2 regions of the Actinomadura geliboluensis genome follow, and region 2 is predicted to be linked to the other one. Evidence: riboswitches for the same ligand, from Rfam matches in the RefSeq annotation. Region 2 holds a riboswitch; the other holds the start of a gene.

Region 1 (9,657 bases), on a different contig from region 2:
CAGCCCGCGCTCGTCGGCGTACCGCCGGACGTCCCGGGTGATCTTCATCGAGCAGAAATGCGGGCCGCACATCGAGCAGAAGTGCGCGGTCTTCGCCGGCGCCGCCGGCAGCGTCGCGTCGTGGAACGCGCGGGCGGTGTCCGGGTCGAGCGAGAGGTTGAACTGGTCCTCCCAGCGGAAGTCGAACCGCGCGTCCGACAGCGCGTCGTCCCACGCCTGCGCGCCCGGATGCCCCTTGGCCAGGTCGGCGGCGTGCGCCGCGATCTTGTAGGCGATGACGCCGGCCTTGACGTCCTCGCGGTCCGGCAGCCCGAGGTGCTCCTTCGGGGTGACGTAGCAGAGCATCGCCGTGCCGTGCCAGCCGATCATCGCGGCGCCGATCGCCGAGGTGATGTGGTCGTAGCCGGGCGCGATGTCGGTGGTCAGCGGCCCGAGCGTGTAGAACGGCGCGCCGTCGCACCACTCCTGCTGCCGGTCCACGTTCTCCTTGATCTTGTGCATCGGGACGTGGCCCGGCCCCTCGTTCATCACCTGGTTGCCGTACTCGGCCGCGATCCTCGTCAGCTCGCCCTGGGTGCGCAGCTCGGCGAACTGCGCCTCGTCGTTGGCGTCGGCGATGGAGCCGGGGCGCAGCCCGTCCCCGAGCGACCAGGTGACGTCGTAGGCGGCGAAGATCTCGCACAGCTCGCGGAAGCGGGTGTAGAGGAAGTTCTCCTCGTGGTGCGCCAGGCACCACGCCGCCATGATCGAGCCCCCTCGGGACACGATCCCGGTCTTGCGGCGCGCCGTCAGCGGCACGTACCGCAGCAGCACCCCGGCGTGCACGGTCATGTAGTCGACGCCCTGCTCGGCCTGCTCGACCACCGTGTCCCGGAAGACCTCCCAGGTCAGCTCCGCCGGGTCTCCGCCGACCTTCTCGACCGCCTGGTACAGCGGGACGGTCCCGACCGGGACCGGCGAGTTCCGCAGGATCCACTCCCGCGTGGTGTGGATGTCCCGCCCGGTCGACAGGTCCATGACCGTGTCGGCGCCCCACCGGGTCGCCCACGTCATCTTCTCGACCTCGTCCTCGATCGACGACGCCACCGCCGAGTTGCCGATGTTGGCGTTCACCTTCACCAGGAAGTTCCGGCCGATGACCATCGGCTCGGCCTCCGGGTGGTTGACGTTCGCGGGCAGCACCGCCCGCCCGGCCGCCAGCTCGTCCCGGACGAACTCCGGCCGCACCCCCTCCCGCAGGGCGGCGAACTCCATCTCCGGCGTGATCTCGCCGCGCGCCGCGTACGCGCGCTGCGTCACCGCGCCGCCGGTCGCGCGCCGCGGCCGCCGCGGCAGGACGTCCTCCCGGACGGGCGCCGCCTTCCGCCCGTCGTCCTCCGGCCGCACCGCCCGCCCCTCGTACGGGGCGGTGTCGCCGCGCTCGGCGATCCACGGCTCCCGCAGCGCGGGCAGGCCCCGGCGGACGTCCGTCCGCTGCTCCGGATCGGTGTACGGCCCGGACGTGTCGTACAGGACGACGACGTCGCCGTTGGTGAGCGGCACCTCCCGCATCGGGACCCGCACGTCCGGGCGCGAGCCCTGCAGGTAGGTCTTGCGGGCGGCTGGAACCACACGTTGTGTCATGACGACTCGATCTCTCCCTACGCCGGCATTACCCGGTCAGGTTCATGCGGTCAGCGGCCGTCTCAGCCGCTATCTCAGCCCGGTTCGCCGGACCCCCGCGATCTGTCGCCCCCGACGCTAACCCGGACCGCCCCCGTTGCCGCAACCGGCCGGGCCGGGGTAGAACGCGCCCGCGCGACGCCTGGGAGGATCGGGGCATGATCGACTCTCACCAGGAGTTCGCGCTCACCCCGGTCGGCCGCGTCTCGTCCACGCTGACGGACCGGGCGTCGGCCCCCAAGCAGGGCACCGAGGGCGCGCCCGAGGCGTGGCTGGTCTTCGAGCCGGCCGTGCTCCCGGCGCTGGACGGCCTCCGCCCGGGCGACCGGGTCTTCGTGCTGACCTGGCTGCACCTGTCGCCCCGCGACGTCCTGCGCGTGCACCCGCGCGACGACCCGTCCACCCCGATGCGCGGCGTGTTCGCCACCCGGTCCCCGGACCGCCCCAACCCGATCGGGCTCCACCCCGTGGAGATCCTGGAGGTGGAGGGCGACCGCGTGCGCGTCCGCGACCTGGAGGCCCTGGACGGCACCCCGATCCTGGACGTCAAGCCGATCCTCGCCCGGGAAGCGGGCGCATAGCCCCCGCCAGGGGCGGTGTGCGCTGATCGCGGAGGTCGGGGAAGATGGACGGGTGGTGACGCTGCCCCGGGTGAACGCGACGGTCTCGGACGCCGTGCTCGCGGCGGTGCTGGCGGGGGTCGCGGCCGCCGCCGCGGTGGCGTGGCCCGGCGTCCGGGAGCTGGACGCCGTCGGCGCGCTGCTGCTGGTCGCGGCGCACGCGCCGCTCGCGGTGATCAGGCGGTGGCCGGCGCCGGGGCTGGTGGCCCTGGTCGTGCTCGTGCTGCCCTACCACCTGGCCCAGTACCAGCACCACGCGCTCGTGCCCGCCGAGGTGATCGCGCTGTTCGCCTACGCGGTCCTCGGGCGCCGGGTGCGGGTCGTCCTCAGCGTCGTGGCGTTCCTGCTGGCCGTGTGCGTGATCGGGATGGCGATGCGGGCGGGCGGCAGCTCGGTCCGCGAGCAGGTCGCGGTCATCGAGGCCGTGGTGTCGGTGGTGATCGCCGTCCAGGTGTGGCGGGTGCACCGCGCGCGGCTCGCGACCATCACCGAGCGGGCCGAGCGGGCCGAGCGCACCCGCGAGGAGGAGGCGCGGCGGCGGGTCGCCGAGGAGCGGCTGCGGATCGCCCGCGACCTGCACGACCTCCTCGCGCACAGCATCACGCTGATCGGCGTGCAGGCGGGCGCGGCGGCCCACCTCGTGCGCGGCGACCGGCCGCTCGACCGGGCGGAGCTGGCCGACGCGCTCGGCTCGATCGCGGCCACCTGCCGCGACGCCCGCACCGAGCTGCGCGGCACCCTGCAGGTCCTGCGCGGCACCGACGTCGGCTCGTCCGGGGCGCTGCCCGGACCGGACGGCATCGCCGACCTCGTGCGGGCCGCGCGCGCCGGCGGGATCGACGTGGAGCTGTCGGACGGCGGCCTCGCGGCCGGGCTGCCGCCGGAGGTCGGCGTCGCCGCGTACCGGATCGTCCAGGAGGCCCTGACCAACATTGTCAAGCACGCCGCCGCGAAGCGCGCCACGGTGACCCTGGAGCGGGACGCCGGCGGGCTCCTCGTCCGGGTCGCCGACGACGGCCGCGGGCCCTCCGGGGCCGCGCCGGACGGCTTCGGGATCCTCGGGATGATCGAGCGGGCGCGCAGCGTCGGCGGCACGCTCGACGCGGGTCCGGGGGAGCGCGGCGGGTTCGTGGTCACGGCGGTCCTTCCGCTGGCCGACGCGGTCAGCCCGCGGTGACCGGCGCCGGGCCGGGCGGGCGCCGCGGCGGGGGCTTCGCCCCGCTCGACCCGTCCGCCGGGAACCTCCCGACTCGGCCGGCCGGTGCCGGAACGGTGCCGCCGGCGGGCACCCTCGGTTCAGGGGCCGGACGCCATCGGGGGCTTTCAACCCCTTACCGGTAGGGTCAGGATCAAGGGGACCAGGGGAGGCGAACGCGTCGGTGAGCACAGTGCGAGAGGCCCCGCAGGACCGGATATTCACGGTGCCCAACGTCCTCAGCATGGCGCGGCTGGTGGGCGTCCCGCTGTTCCTGTGGCTCGTCCTCGTCGAGGCGGACTGGTGGGCGCTCGGCGTGCTGGTGTTCGCCGGCCTGTCCGACTGGCTGGACGGCAAGCTGGCGCGGGCGCTGAACCAGACGAGCAAGCTCGGGATGGTGCTCGACCCGGCCGCCGACCGGCTCTACATCCTCGCCACGCTCGTCGGGCTGACCATCCGCGACATCATCCCGCTCTGGCTGGTGATCGTGCTGGTCGCGCGGGAGTTCGCGATCCTGCCGATCGCGCCGATCATCCGGCGGCTCGGGTACGGCGGCACGCTGCCCGTCCATTTCATCGGCAAGGCGGGCACCATGTGCCTGCTGTACGCGTTCCCGCTGCTGCTGCTGGGCGACCACGACGGCGGCGCGGGGACGGCGGCGAAGGTCGCCGGATGGTCCTTCGCCATCTGGGGGACGGGCCTGTACTGGTGGGCCGCCGTCCTCTACTGGGCGCAGACGCGGCAACTGGTGCTGGCCGGCCGCGCCGCGCCCCCGTCCCCGGGTGCGGAACCGGGGCCGGGCCCCGGGCCGGACGGGGCCGGGCCGGGGGCGGAACCGGCGGCCGGCGACCAGAAGGGAGCTGAGACCCCCCGATGAAGGCCGTCGTGATGGCGGGAGGCGAGGGGACGCGGCTGCGTCCGATGACCGCCAACCAGCCCAAGCCGCTGCTTCCGCTCGTCAACCGGCCGATCATGGAGCACGTGCTCCGGCTGCTGAAGCGGCACGGGTTCACCGAGACCGTCGTCACCGTGCAGTTCCTGGCCGCGCTGATCCGCAACTACTTCGGCGACGGCGAGGAGCTCGGCATGTCGCTGAGCTACGCGACGGAGGAGATCCCGCTCGGCACCGCCGGCAGCGTCAAGAACGCCGAGGAGGCGCTGCGCGACGACCGGTTCCTCGTCATCTCCGGGGACGCGCTCACCGACATCGACCTCACCGACATGGTGCGGTTCCACAAGGAGAACGACGCGCTCGTCACGATCGGCCTGAAGCGGGTCCCCAACCCCCTCGAATTCGGCATCATCATCGTCGACGACGAGGGCCGCGTGCAGCGGTTCCTGGAGAAGCCCACCTGGGGCCAGGTGTTCTCCGACACCGTCAACACCGGCATCTACGTGATGGAGCCGGAGGTCCTCGAACACGTCGCCGAGGGGGAGTCCGTCGACTGGTCCGGCGACGTGTTCCCCAAGCTCCTCGCCGAGGGCGCCCGGCTGTTCGGGTACGTGGCCGACTGCTACTGGGAGGACGTCGGCACCCACGAGAGCTACCTCAAGGCCCAGGCCGACATGCTCTCGGGCCAGGTCGGGATCGAGCTGGACGGCTTCGAGATGTCCCCGGGCGTCTGGGTCGCCGAGGGCGCCGAGGTGGACGCCGAGGCCGTCCTCAAGGGCCCGCTCTACATCGGCGACTACGCCAAGGTCGAGGCCGGCGTCGAGCTGCGCGAGTACACCGTGCTCGGCAGCAACGTCGTGGTGAAGGAGGGCGCGTTCCTGCACCGGGCCGTCGTCCACGACAACGTGTTCGTCGCGCCGTCCACGAACCTGCGCGGCTGCGTCGTCGGCAAGAACACCGACATCATGGCCGGCGCCCGCGTCGAGGAGGGCGCGGTCATCGGGGACGAGTGCGTCATCGAGGCCGAGGCGTACGTCTCCAGCGGCGTGAAGGTCTACCCCTTCAAGACCATCGAGGCCGGCGCCGTCGTCAACACCAGCGTGATCTGGGAGTCGCGCGGCCAGCGCAACCTGTTCGGGCCGCGCGGCGTGTCCGGGCTCGTCAACGTGGAGATCACGCCCGAGCTGGCGGTGCGGCTCGCCAGCGCCTACGCGACCACCCTCAAGAAGGGCACCACGGTCGTCACCGGACGCGACGTCTCCCGCGCCGCCCGCACCCTCAAGCGCGCCGTCAACAGCGCGCTGACCGCCAGCGCCATCAACGTCAACGACCTGGAGGCGACGCCGCTGACCGTCGCCCGGTTCGAGACCGGCCGCGAGGACGCCGTCGGCGGCATCTACATCCGCACCACCCTCGGCGACCCGCAGGGCGTCGACATCCTGTTCCTCGACGCGGGCGGCGCCGACCTGTCCCAGGCGGCGCAGCGCAAGCTGGAGCGTGTCTTCGGCCGCCAGGAGTACCGCCGGGCGTTCCCCGGCGAGATCGCCGAGCTCACCTACCCGCCGCGCGTCGTGGAGACCTACACCCGCGACCTGCTGCGCCGCGTCGACATCCGCGGCGTCCGCGAGGCCGGGCTGAAGATCGTCCTGGACTGCGCGGGCGGCGTCGCCTCGCTCGTGCTGCCGAACCTGCTCGGCAAGGTCGGCGTGGAGGTCCTCACCCGCAACGCCGGGCTGGACGAGGCGAACCCGACCGAGACGCTCGCCGAGCGGATGCGCGACCTGGAGCGGCTCGGCGAGCTGGTGTCGTCGTCGCGGGCCGCGTTCGGCGTCCGGTTCGACCCGGTGGGGGAGCGGATCTCCCTGGTGGACGAGAACGGCGAGCTGGTCGGCGACGACCGGGCCCTGCTGGTGATGCTCGACCTGGTCGCGGCCGAGCGGCGCGGCGGCAAGGTGGCGCTGCCGGTGACGACGACGCGGGTCGCCGAGCAGGTCTGCCGGTTCCACGGCGTGCAGGTCGAGTGGACGTCCACGTCCCAGGACGTCCTCACCAAGGCCGCCGCGCAGCCCAGCGTGATCTTCGCGGGCGACGGCCGGGGCGGGTTCCTGATGCCCGAGTTCAGCGGCACCGTCGACGGGATCGCGGCGTTCGTCCGCCTCGTCGGGCTCGTCGCCCGGACGCGGCTGACGCTCTCCCAGATCGACCGCCGCATCCCCGACGCGCATCTGCTGCGCCGCTCCGTCCCGACCCCGTGGGCGGCCAAGGGCAGCGTGATGCGGCACGTCGTGGAGGCCGCCGGCGACCGCACCATCGACACCACCGACGGCGTCCGCGTGGTCGAGGACGACGGCCGCTGGGTCCTCGTCCTGCCCGACCCGGCGGAGGCGGTCACCCACCTGTGGGCCGAGGGGCCCGACGCCGACGCCGCCCAGGCGCTCCTGGAGGAGTGGGCCGCGGTCGTCGAACGCGCGGGCTCCTGACGGCGCGTCCCTAGGGCGCGTCAGTCCACAGGCATGTCGTCGGGGCTTCCGGCGGCGATCTCGGCCAGGACGTCCAGCGCGCGCGCCAGGGCGTCCAGGGGCGGCGACGCGAGGCCGACGCGGACCGCGCGGGGCGCCGCGCCCGTCCCCACGACGAAGGCCGCGGCCGGGGTGACGGCGATCCCGCGCCGCGCGGCCGCCGCCACGAACGTCTCCGCCCGCCACCGCGGCGGCAGGTCCCACCAGCGGAAGTAGGCGGGCGGCCCGGCGGGGGCGGCGCCCGCGAGGCGCTCGGCGGCGAGCGCGGCGCGGGCCGCGGCGTCCGCGCGCTTGGCGCGGGTCACCGCCGCGACCGTCCCGTCGGTGATCCAGCCGGTCGCCGCCTCCAGCGCGAACCGCGCCGGCCCCCACGCGCCCGAGCGCAGCGCCGCCGCGACCCGTCCGGCGAGCGGGGCGGGCGGCACGGCGAAACCGACGCTCACGCCCGGGGCGAGACGCTTGGACAGGCTGTCGACCGGCACGGTGCGCTCCGGTGCCAGCGCCGCCAGCGGCTCCGACTCGTCCGCGTCGAGGAACGCCCACACGCGGTCCTCGACCGCCGGGAGCCCGAGCCGCTCCAGGACGGCGGCGAGGTCGGCGCGGCGCTCCGCGGGCATCGTCGTCCCGCACGGGTTGTGCAGGGTCGGCTGGACGTAGAGCGCGCCGAGCGGCGCCGCCCGGTGCGCGGCGGCGAGCGCGTCGGGCCGCAGCCCGTGCTCGTCGGCCGCGACCGGGACGAGCGTGACGCCGAGCCGGGCCGCGATTCCCTTCACCACCGGATAGGTCAGCGCCTCCACGGCCAGCCGCCCGCCGGGCGGGACGAGCGCCGCCACGGCCCCCGCGATCGCCTGCCGCCCGCTCCCCGCGAACAGCACGCGGGACGGGTCCGGCGCCAGCGCGGGCGTCGCGAGCAGCGCGGCGGCGGCCTCCCGGGCGGCGGCGGTCCCCGCGACGCCCACCGGGCCGAGCGCCTCGTCCAGGACGTCCCGGCGCATCAGCCGCTCCAGCCCGGCCGCCAGCAGCGGGCCCTGCTCGGGGACCAGCGGGTAGTTCAGCTCCAGATCGACGCGGGCGCCCGCCGGCTCGGCCAGCGCGGGGTCGGCCGGACGCGCCGCGGCGCGCACGAACGTGCCGCGCCCGACCTCGCCGGCCACGAGGCCGCGCCGCCCGAGCTCCCGGTACACGCGGCCCGCCGTGGAGGCCGCGATGCCGCGCCGCCGGGCGAAGGCCCGCTGCGGGGGCAGCCGGTCGCCCGGCCGCAGCCGCCCCGCCGCGATGTCGGCGGCCACCTCGTCGGCGACCCGGCGGAAGTCCTCCACGGCTGCCCCCCAACATTGCACCGAGATCAATTCACCATATTGTACTGAGAAATGTCCGGATCTAATATCGGTGCAATGATCTCGCTCACCGCCGCCGCGGCCGTCGCCGCCTTCGCCCTCGGGCTCGTGCTGACCCCGGGACCGAACATGATCTACCTGGTGTCGCGGACGGTGACGCAGGGCCGCCGCGCCGGGCTCGTCTCGCTCGGCGGCGTCGCCGCCGGCTTCGTGCTCTACGTCGCCGCCGCCACCGCCGGGCTCACCGCCGTCTTCACGCTCGTCCCCGCCCTCTACACCGCGATCAAGATCGGCGGGGCGGCCTACCTGCTCTGGCTCGCCTGGCAGGCGGTGCGGCCCGGCGGCACGGCCGTGTTCGCGCCCCGCGAGCTGCCCGCCGACCCGCCGCGCCGGCTGTTCACCATGGGCCTCGTCACCAACCTGCTCAACCCGAAGATCGCGATCCTGTACGTGTCGCTGCTGCCGCAGTTCGCCGACCCGGCGCGCGGGAACATCGCCCTCCAGATCATGCTGCTCGGCCTCGTCCAGATCACCATCGCGATCACCGTGAACGGCCTCATCGTGCTCGGCGCCGGCGGCATCGCGGGCTTCCTCGCCCGCCGCCCCGGCTGGCGGCGCGTCCAGCGCTACCTGATGGGCTCGGCGCTCGCCGGGCTCGCCGTCCACATCGGCCTCTACCGGCCCGCCGCCGCCTGACCCGCCCGCCGCGGCCCGCCGACCCTTGCCATGATGGGGCGGTGACCGCACGACGCGACGTCCCCGGCGGCCGGCGGCCCGACGCCTCCATGTCGCTCCTCGCCGACCTCATCGCCGGAAAGCTCCTCGACCACGGCTACGCCGAGGCCGCCGCCCGGCGCGCCGCCGGCGGCCCCCGCCCGCCCCGGCGGGGGCCGCTGCGCGGCGCGGGCGTGCTGCTGGTCCTCGTCCTCGCCGGGACGCTCGTCGCCGTCGCCGGCGCGCAGGTGCGCCGCGGCGAGCCCGGCGCGGCCGAGCGGCGGTCCCGGCTGGTGGGGGAGATCCGCGCCCGCACCGCCGAGACCGACGCCCTGCAGCGCCGCCTCGACCGGGTCCGGGCCGACACCGAGCGGCGCCGCGCCGCCGCGCTCGCCCGCAGCGACGAGGGGCGCCGCGTCCGGCGGCGGCTGGCCCGGGCCGGCGCCGCCGCGGCCGCGCTGCCCGCCGCCGGCGCCGGGATCGTCGTCACGCTCGCCGACGCCCCGCGCCCCGGCCCCGGCGCGCCCGGTGCGCGGCGGCCCCCCGCCGACGCCGGCCGGGTCTATGATCAGGACCTCCAGGTGCTGGTCAACGGGCTCTGGGCGGCGGGCGCCGCCGCGATCGGCGTCAACGGCAGGCGGCTCGCGCCGACCACCGCGATCCGCACGGCCGGCGAGGCGATCCTGGTCGACTACCGGCCGCTGACCGGCCCCTACGA
Region 2 (9,657 bases):
GACCGCGCCGCAGCTCGTCCGGGCGCTGCGGGACGGCCGCACGCCGGCGCCGAAGCCGCGCCCGAAGCGCATCCCCCGCTACCGCTGGCGGATGATGGTCGCGCTCGGCGCCGTCGTCGTCGCGGGGTTCGCGCTCGGCATGATGTTCTGACCCGCATGAAGTCCTGACCTGCAGGATGTCCTGACCGGGCGCCCGGCCGCTCACCAGTGCGGCGGGCGCTCCTCCAGCAGGCGGGCGTCATCGTCGCCGCCGCCGCGCCACTCGCCCCAGCCGACGTCGGTGTCGTCGGACGTCTGGTCGGGCAGGATCTGCAGGTCGTCGTCCAGTTCGACGGTGCGGTCGTCGTCGGGTCCGAGGCTCATGATCCCCATTGTCGGTGATCGTCCCGCCGCGCCGCACCGTGATCCGGGTCAAACACCGGCCTCGGAACGCTCAGGTCGCGAGCCGGCGCGCGAACTCCGCGGCGGCGGCGCCGGGGTCGTCCGCCTCGGTGATCGCCCGCACCACGACGACGCGGGTCGCGCCCGCGGCCAGCACCGCGTCGAGGGTGCCGAGGTCGATGCCGCCGATCGCGAACCAGGGGCGCGACGGCCGCTGCGCCGCCACGTACTCCAGCAGCTTCGGGCCGGGCGCGGGACGGCCGGGCTTGGTCGGCGTGGGCCACACCGGGCCCGCGCAGAAGTAGTCGGCGCCGGGCTCGGCGGCCGCCGCCGACGCCTGCTCGCCGGAGTGCGTGGACCGGCCGATCAGCACGTCGCCGCCGACGATCTCGCGGGCGGCGGGCACCGGCAGGTCGTCCTGGCCGAGGTGCAGCACGTCGGCGCGGACGGCGTGGGCCACGTCGGCCCGGTCGTTGACGGCGAGCAGCGCGCCGTGCCGCTCGCAGGCCGCCCGGAAGACCTCCAGGTGGGCCAGCTCCCGCCGGGCCTCCAGGCCCTTCTGGCGGAGCTGGACGATGTCGACGCCGTTCGCGAGGACGGCGTCCAGGAACTCCGGCAGGTCGCCCTGCCGCTCCCGCGCGTCGGTGCACAGGTAGAGGCGGGCCCGGCCGAGCCGGGCGCGCAGCGCGACGGCGCGTTCGGAGGGGAGATGCCTGGACACGGCCGGGGCACGTCCTTTCACAAGCTCAGATCATGGCTGGATCGCGGGGCCGCGCGGCGGTGGTTCCGCCGTGCGTCCCCGCGATCGTGTCATGTGCGCGTCCCGGCGGCGCCGCCGGGGCGGGAAGGCGAGGGTCCTGAACTGGGCGGGGCTAGAAGGCGAGGGCTTGGGCGCGGCGGCGGACCTCGGTCCCCCGGTTCTCGGTGAGCGCGTCCACCGGCGTGCCGGGCAGCGTGTCGTCGGCGGTGAACAGCCAGCGGATCGTCTCGACGTCGTCGAACCCGGCGTCCGACAGCAGCGTCAGCGTGCCGGGCAGGCCCTTGATGACCTGGCCGTCCTTGATGAACGCCGCGGGCACCATCGGCTGCCCCTCCCGGCGCACCGCGAGGATCCGGTGCTCGTGGATGAGCTGCTTGATCCGGTTGGGCCGGATCCCGAGCCGTTCGGCGGTCTCGCGGAGGGTGAGCCAGTCGCCGGCGAGGGCGTCGGTCCGGGGGTCGAGTGCGCTGTCAACGGTTGCGTGCATCTGCGTCACGCCCCCTTGCTACCACGCCTTCGGAAGCCTCAAACCCCCTGGACAGCCGTTGCCCGCCGCCGCCGATCGCTATCCGCGAACGGCCTGCCGGACGGGCACGTCCGGGTCGGCGATCGCCGCCGGGTCCACCGGCGTGCCGGCGGCGATCACCCGCCGCGCCTGCACCAGGTCGCGGGGCCGGTCGACGGTGAGGATCGCGTCGAGCCGGTCGCCGGTCAGCCACGCCACCGCCCACTTCCGGCCGGACGGGTCGCCGCGGTGGACGAGCCGCTCGGACGCGACATGGCTGCCCGCGTACTGCACCATGCGGCCGAACTGCTCGGACCAGAAGTAGGGGGCGGCGTCGTAGCGGGCGTCGGCGCCGAGGAGGGTCGCCGCGGCGGTCTCGGGGGCGTTGAGGGCGGTGTCCCAGTGCTCGACGAGGAGCCGGCGGCCGTAGCGCGCCGACCACCAGGCGGCGCAGTCGCCGACCGCGACGATGTCCGGGCGGAGGGCGCCCGGCTCCTCCTCGCCCTCGTAGACGCGGAACGCGCCGTCGGTGACCACGCCGCGCTCGACCAGCAGCCCGGAGCCCGTCAGCCAGGACACCTCCGGGCGGACGCCGACGCCGACCACGACCTCGTCGGCCTCGATCCGGCCGCCGCCGGCGAGGGCGAGGCCGCCCGGCTCGACCTCGGCGACCTTCACGCCGGTGCGCAGTTCGACGCCCGCCTCGGCGTACCAGGGGGCGGTCAGCGCGCCGACCTCGGGGCCGATCGCGTTGGCGAGGGGCGTGTCTGCGGCCTCCACGACGGTGACGCGGCAGCCCTTCTTCGCGGCGGTGGTCGCGACCTCGGCGCCGATCCAGCCCGCGCCGACGATCACGATCCGGGCGCCCCCGGTCAGCCGGGACCGCAGGTCGCGGGAGTCGCCGATGGTCCGCAGCACGTGCTGGCGGCCCTCCCCCGGCAGGGTGACGGGGGTGGCGCCGGTCGCGATGACCAGCCCGTCGAACGGCAGGTCGCCCGCGGTGGTGGCGAGCACGCCGCCGCGCCCCGGCGCGGCGGGCCGCAGCGCGGTCGCGCGCTCGCCGAGCAGCAGGTCGCAGCGCAGCGCGTCCCAGTCGGCGTCGACCGTCGTGTCGTCGGAGTCGCCCGCGAGGACGGCCTTCGACAGCGGCGGCCGGTCGTACGGCCGCTCACGCTCGGCCGACACGAGCGTCAGCGCGCCCTCGTACCCCTTGCTGCGCAGGGCTTCCACGGCGCGCACGCCGGCCAGCCCGCCACCCACGACGATGACCCTGTCCATGAAGGGCAGCCTAATGCGCCGCCGATTTCGGGTGGACACCTGTCCAGGAGTTGGGGGACGCGATCGAGGTCGTAAGGTAGGGAACAGGTAAAACGTGACAGAGCGCGGGAGTCCGGTGCGACCGGGCTGAGAGGGCGGCTGAGCGGGCCGCCGACCGCCGGACCTGATCCGGATCATGCCGGCGAAGGGAGCGCGCATGGAGATCGTGATCGTCGGGGCGGGGGTCATCGGCCTCGCCACCGCCTGGCGGACCGCCGCGGCGGCGGGCGGCGGGGTCACCCTGGTCGACCCGTCCCCCGCGAGCGGCGCCTCGTCGGTGGCGGCGGGCATGCTCACCCCCGTCAGCGAGCTGACCTACGGCGAGGAGCCGCTGCTGCGGCTCGGCCTCGCCTCCCGCGACCGCTACGGCGCCTTCGTCGCCGAACTGGAGGAGCTGACCGGCCGCGGCACCGGCTACCGCACGGACGGGCTGCTGCAGGTCGCGTTCGACGCCGACGACCTGAAGTACCTCGACGACCTGCGCCGCTTCCAGGAGAGCCTCGGCATCCCCGCCGAGGCGCTGACCGGCCGGGAGAGCCGGCGGGCGGAGCCGATGCTCGCGCCCGGCGTGCGCGGCGGGCTGCTCGCCCCCTCCGACGGCTCCATCGACCCGCGCCGGCTCACCGCGGCCCTGCTCGCGGCCTGCGAGCGGACCGGCGTGCGGCTCGTCCGGCAGCGGGCCGCACGCATCGTCGTCGAGGGCGACGCGGCGGCCGGCGTCGGGCTGGACGACGGGACGGTGCTGCGCGCGGACAAGGTGCTGCTCGCCGCCGGGCCGTGGTCCGGCGACCTGGAGGGGCTGCCGCCCGGCAGCGTGCCGCCGGTCCGCCCCGTGAAGGGGCAGGTGATCCGGCTCCGCACCCGTGTCCCGTTCCTGCGCCGCACCACCCGCGGCCTGGTGAAGGGCTCGTCGGTGTACCTGGTGCCGCGCGCGGACGGCGAGATCGTCCTCGGCGCCACCCAGGAGGAGCTCGGCTTCGACACGCGGGTCACCGCGGGCGGCCTGTGGGAGCTGCTGCGCGACGCCCGCGAGCTGCTGCCCGGCATCACCGAGCTGGAGTTCGCCGAGGTCACCGCCGGGCTGCGGCCCGGCTCCCCGGACAACGCGCCGCTGATGGGGCCGTCCGCCCTCCCCGGCCTCCTCCTCGGCACCGGGCACTTCCGCAACGGCGTCCTGCTGGCCCCGGTCAGCGCCGACGTCCTGTCCGCGATGCTGCTGGACCGTCCCGTCCCCGAGGTCGCGGGGCCGTTCGCCCCGGACCGCTTCTCCGAGGTGCCGTCATGAAGGTGACCGTCAACGGCGAGCCGCGCGAGCTGGCCGAGGCCGCGAGCGTGGCCGAGGTGATCGCGTCCGTGACCGCCGCGCGGACCGGCGTGGCCGCCGCGCTGAACGACGAGGTCGTCCGCCGCTCCGCGTGGGAGACCACGCCGCTGCGCGACGGCGACCGGCTGGAAGTGCTGACCGCCGTCCAAGGAGGCTGAGGGTGCAGAAGGACACGCTGGTCATCGCGGGAGAGGAACTGGACTCGCGGCTGATCATGGGCACGGGCGGGGCGCCGAGCATGCACGTGCTGCGGGAGGCGCTGACCGCGTCCGGGACGGCGCTGACCACGGTCGCGATGCGGCGGGTCGACCCGTCCGCGCGGGGCTCGGTGCTGGACGTCCTCAAGGAGTGCGGCATCCGGGTGCTGCCGAACACGGCGGGCTGCTTCACCGCCGGGGAGGCCGTGCTCACCGCCAAGCTCGCCCGCGAGGCGCTCGGCACGGACTGGGTCAAGCTGGAGGTGATCGCGGACGAGCGCACGCTGCTGCCCGACCCGATCGAGCTGGTGGAGGCCGCCGAGCAGCTCGTCGACGACGGCTTCACCGTGCTGCCGTACACCAACGACGACCCGGTGCTGGCGCACCGGCTGGAGCAGCTCGGCTGCGCCGCGGTGATGCCGCTCGGCTCCCCGATCGGGTCGGGCCTCGGCATCCGCAACCCGCACAACATCGAGCTGATCGTCGAGCGGGCGAACGTCCCGGTGATCCTGGACGCCGGGCTCGGCACCGCGTCCGACGCCGCGCTCGCCATGGAGCTGGGCTGCGACGCCGTGCTGCTGGCGACCGCGGTCACCCGCGCGCAGGACCCCGCCCGGATGGCCGCGGCGATGCGGCACGCGGTCGAGGCGGGGCGGCTCGCGCGGCTGGCCGGGCGCATCCCGAAGCGCCGCTACGCGCAGGCGTCCTCCCCGTTCGAGGGGCTCGCCACTTCGTAGCAGGGCTAAAGCATCGCCTATAGAAGTATTCGCTGGACCTGAAACGTGCGCCTTACCAAACTGGGTCCGTTCACCCCGGACATGCCGCAACCGGGCACGTCATTTCGGTGTTCATGGAAACGACCCATACCTAAGGTGCGTGACATGCAACAGGAGAACACGGGTCGCGTCGACAAGGGCGCGGTCGCCGCCGCCACGATCACGGTGGTGCTGTGGGCGTCGGCGTTCGTCTCGATCCGCAGCGCCGGTGCCGAGTACGGTCCGGGCGCGCTCGCCCTCGGCCGCCTTCTTTCCGGGACGGTGGTCCTCGGCGTGCTCTGGGCGATCCGGCGCGAGGGGCTCCCGCCCAGGGCGGCATGGCCCGGCATCGTCACCGCGGGCGTGCTGTGGTTCGGCGCCTACATGGTCGCGCTGAACTGGGGCGAGCAGCTCGTGGACGCGGGCACCGCCTCCCTCGTCGTCAACATCGGGCCCATCCTGATCGCGCTCCTCGGCGGCTGGCTGCTGAAGGAGGGGATCTCGCCCCGGCTGGTGGTCGGCATGGCCGTCTCGTTCGCCGGCGCCGCCGTCGTCGGGCTGTCGATGTCCGGGGAGGGCCGCGCGTCCGTCGGCGGGGTGCTGCTCTGCCTCGTCGCCGCCGTGACCTACGCGGCCGGCGTGGTGAGCCAGAAGCCCGCGCTGCGGCACGCCTCCGCCCTGCAGTTCACCACGTTCGCCTGCGGCATCGGCGCGCTCGCCTGCCTGCCGTTCGCCGGGCAGCTGGCCGAGCAGGCCGCCGACGCCCCCGCCGGCGCCACCCTCAACATGGTCTACCTGGGCGTCTTCCCGACCGCGCTCGCGTTCACGACCTGGGGCTACGCGCTGGCCCGGACGTCCGCCGGGAAGATGGGCGCCACCACCTACGCCGTCCCCGCCCTCGTCGTCGCGATGTCGTGGCTGTTCCTCGGCGAGGTCCCCGGCCTGGTCACCCTCGCGGGCGGCCTGCTGTGCCTGGCCGGCGTGGCCGTCTCCCGCAGCCGGGCCCGCCGCCGCGCCACACCCGCCCCAGAGGCATCACCCCAGGGGCTCATGGATGCTCATACTCCCGGCTGATGAGTTCCACTTCCGTTCACCCGTAAACTCGCACCGATGGACATGACGGTCGCAGATCCACTCGTCGGGCGGATGCTCGACGGGCGCTACCGCATCGAGTCCCGCATCGCGCGCGGCGGCATGGCCACGGTGTACCTGGCGCGGGACGTCCGCCTCGACCGCACCGTCGCGATCAAGGTGATGCACGCCGGGCTCGCCTCCGACGAGGACTTCGTCGCCCGCTTCATCGGCGAGGCGAAGGCCGCGGCGGCGCTGTCGCACCCGAACGTCGTCGCGGTCTACGACCAGCGCACCGACGGCGAGCACGTCTTCCTGGTGATGGAGTACGTGCCGGGCCGCACCCTCCGCGAGGAGCTGACCGCGCGCGGCCGGTTCGGCCCGCGCGCCGCGCTGGAGATCATGCAGCCGGTGCTGGCGGCGCTCGGCGCCGCGCACCGGGCCGGCCTCGTGCACCGCGACGTCAAGCCGGAGAACGTGCTGATCACCGAGGACGGCCAGGTCAAGGTCGCCGACTTCGGGCTCGCCCGGGCCGAGACCGCGAGCAAGATGACCAAGACCGGCGTGATCATCGGGACGGTCGGCTACCTGGCGCCCGAGCAGGTGCTGTCCGGCGACGCCGATGTCCGCTCCGACGTGTACGCCGCCGGGACCATGCTGTTCGAGCTGCTCACCGGCCGGCTCCCCCACCAGGGCGACACGCCCCTCGCGGTCGCCTACAAGCACGTGAACGAGACGGTGCCGCCGCCGTCCACGCTCGTCCCCGGGCTGCCGGTGCAGGTGGACGCGCTCGTCACCGACGCGACGAGCCACGACCCGGCGCGCCGCCCGCACGACGCGAACCAGTACCTCGCCGAGGCGGCCGAGGTGTTCGGCGGCCTCCCCCGCGACTTCGACCGGCGGCTGGAGGAGTCGTCCCACCGCGCGACCAGCGTGCTGGAGGCGCCCGCCCCCGGCCACACCGCCGTCCTCGACCCCCGCGTCGAGCCCACCGCCGACTACGTCCCGCAGCGCAGCCGCACCGACCGCGCGATCGGCGCGCTGACCGGCCGCTACGTCCTCATCGCCATCGGCGCGGTCGCCGCGCTCATCCTCGGCTGGGCCGTCTGGTACCAGACGTCCGGGCAGTACGAGCACGTCCCATCGTCGATCATCGGGATGAAGGTCTCCGACGCCCGCGACCAGCTGGAGTCCAAGGGCCTGGAGGTCCGCACCGCGAAGGCGGTCTACGACGACCGCGTCCACAAGGGCCGTGTCGCCAAGTCCGACCCGCCGGCGGGCGCCCGCATCGCCAAGGGCGAGCCGATCACGCTGACGCCGTCGAAGGGCCTCACGCCCCGCGAGGTCCCCGACGTCGAGGGCAAGCCGCTCGCCGACGCCAAGAAGACCCTGGAGGACAAGGGCTTCACCGTCGGCCGGACGAGCACCAGCCCGTCCCAGACCGTCGGCAAGGACCGGGTCATCAGCACCGACCCGGAGGCCGGCCAGAAGCAGTCCCCCGACGAGCCGGTCGCGATCGTCGTCTCCAGCGGCATGTCCATGCCCGACCTCGTCGGGCAGAACGGCGACACGGCGGCGAACCAGCTGCGCTCGATGGGCCTGAACGTCACCGTCCAGAAGAAGACGGTGGACGGCAAGCAGCCGAACACCGTCGTCAGCCAGACCCCCTCCGAGGGCACCGGCGTCTCCCGCGGCGACGACGTCACCATCGTCGTCAACAAGCGCGACTGCATCGTCGACGCGGGCCCGATCCAGTTCGGCTGCGACGACGGCGGCGACGAGAGGATCCCCGTCCCCAACGTGACCGGCCGCACCGTGGACGACGCCAAGAAGGCCCTCAAGGAGTCCGGCTTCAAGGTCAACGTGACGGGCTTCGGCGGCAACATCGTCCGCTTCCAGTCCCCCTCGAACGGCGAGGCCCCGCGCGGCTCCACGGTCACCATCGTCAAGGGCCCGTGACCGGATACGCTGAACCGGCTATGACCTCACCGAACAGCCCCGTCGGGGCCCATGTCCCCGTGGCCGGCGGCCTCGCCACCGGCGGCCTGAAGTACGCCGCGCAGATCGGCGCCGAGGCGATCCAGGTGTTCGTCGCGAACCCGCGCGGCTGGGCGCTGCCCGAGGGCAGGCCCGCCGAGGACGCCAAGCTCCGCGAGCACGGGATCCCCGTCTACGTGCACGCCCCGTACCTGGTCAACTTCGGCTCGCCGACGCCCGAGACCCTCGCCAAGTCGGTCGCGACGGTCCGCCACTCCCTGGTCCGCGGCCGGGCCATCGGCGCCCGCGGCGTCGTCGTCCACACCGGCTCCGCCGTGAGCCAGACCTACGACGAGGCCATGGCCCAGGTCCACGAGCACGTCCTCCCCCTCCTGGAGGAGATCCCCGAGGACGGTCCCGACCTCCTCCTGGAGCCCATGGCCGGGCAGAACAACATGCTCTGCGCCAAGGTGCAGGACCTCGGCCCCTTCTTCGAGAAGCTGGAGCACCACCCGAAGCTCGGCGTCTGCTTCGACACCTGCCACGCGTTCGCCGCCGGCCACGACCTGGCCGCTCCGGGCGGCGCCAAGCAGACCATCGACGACCTGATCGCCACCGTGGGCGAGGGCCGCCTGAAACTGATCCACGCCAACGACTCCAAGGATCCCTGCGCCTCCGGCCGCGACCGCCACGAGAACATCGGCGCCGGCCACATCGGCGAGCAGCCCTTCGCCGACCTCTTCGCGCACCCCGCCGTCCAGGGCCTCCCCTTCCTCATCGAAACCCCGGGCCGAGCCCCCGAACCCCACGCGAAGGACATAGAAACCCTGAAGCGCCTCCGTACCCCAGAACAAGCAGAGCAAAGCGAGCAGTAAGGCGAGCCGATAGCCGGCAACCGCAACCGTCTACTGCGACAACACCGGCCACCACCCCGGCCCCGCGACAACCTGGGCAGTCGCGATTGCGTCCGAAGGCAGGTTCGAGCGAAGCGAGAACCTGATCGCGCAGCGAGCCGCAAGGCGAGCCGAAGCGATGCAGCAATCGCACTTTTGCCCGCCGAAGGAAGGCGCCCTAGCGCCTGACGCCAAGGGCGAAACAAATAAATACGACTCGGACGCCGCTGAACAACCCCCCGACTGTTCAACGGCGCCCGAGCCACAGGCCGCCGGATCCCACCCCCCCGGTACGGGATCCGGCGACTCCGATCCGGCCTGTAGCCGGATCTCCGGGATTTGCTGTTGTGGGAGGTTCGCGGCCGGGAGCCGCCGCCCCTCCGGTGGCGGTGTGGCGTGTGGTGCCACTGAGAACACTAGACGCGCGGGACGGCCCGGCGGCACCAGGAGAACACAGCCCTCGATGAACGGTACGTA

Evidence for each region. A riboswitch is a leader RNA that binds a small molecule or an ion and turns the genes downstream of it on or off. The one in region 2 is predicted to bind thiamine pyrophosphate.
Region 1: linked by a shared signal. The riboswitch ahead of thiC (phosphomethylpyrimidine synthase ThiC) and the one ahead of thiO (glycine oxidase ThiO) in region 2 are both predicted to bind thiamine pyrophosphate.

Annotation. Positions count from the first base shown of each region.
Region 1 is NZ_JBICUA010000012.1:315,784-325,440, forward strand. It holds gene thiC (phosphomethylpyrimidine synthase ThiC) at 1-1,623, opposite strand, end outside; TPP riboswitch at 1,619-1,732, opposite strand; gene tsaA (tRNA (N6-threonylcarbamoyladenosine(37)-N6)-methyltransferase TrmO) at 1,821-2,243, shown strand; gene ACGFI1_RS34875 (sensor histidine kinase) at 2,296-3,459, shown strand; gene ACGFI1_RS34880 (CDP-alcohol phosphatidyltransferase family protein) at 3,662-4,354, shown strand; gene ACGFI1_RS34885 (mannose-1-phosphate guanyltransferase) at 4,351-6,849, shown strand; gene ACGFI1_RS34890 (aminotransferase-like domain-containing protein) at 6,870-8,207, opposite strand; gene ACGFI1_RS34895 (LysE family translocator) at 8,283-8,921, shown strand; gene ACGFI1_RS34900 (DUF881 domain-containing protein) at 8,963-9,657, shown strand, end outside.
Region 2 is NZ_JBICUA010000001.1:478,616-488,272, forward strand. It holds gene ACGFI1_RS02260 (serine/threonine-protein kinase) at 1-151, shown strand, start outside; gene ACGFI1_RS02265 (hypothetical protein) at 202-363, opposite strand; gene thiE (thiamine phosphate synthase) at 434-1,102, opposite strand; gene ACGFI1_RS02275 (Rv2175c family DNA-binding protein) at 1,254-1,628, opposite strand; gene ACGFI1_RS02280 (NAD(P)/FAD-dependent oxidoreductase) at 1,707-2,924, opposite strand; TPP riboswitch at 3,019-3,131, shown strand; gene thiO (glycine oxidase ThiO) at 3,121-4,248, shown strand; gene thiS (sulfur carrier protein ThiS) at 4,245-4,445, shown strand; gene ACGFI1_RS02295 (thiazole synthase) at 4,448-5,221, shown strand; gene ACGFI1_RS02300 (DMT family transporter) at 5,366-6,313, shown strand; gene pknB (Stk1 family PASTA domain-containing Ser/Thr kinase) at 6,350-8,269, shown strand; gene ACGFI1_RS02310 (deoxyribonuclease IV) at 8,290-9,162, shown strand.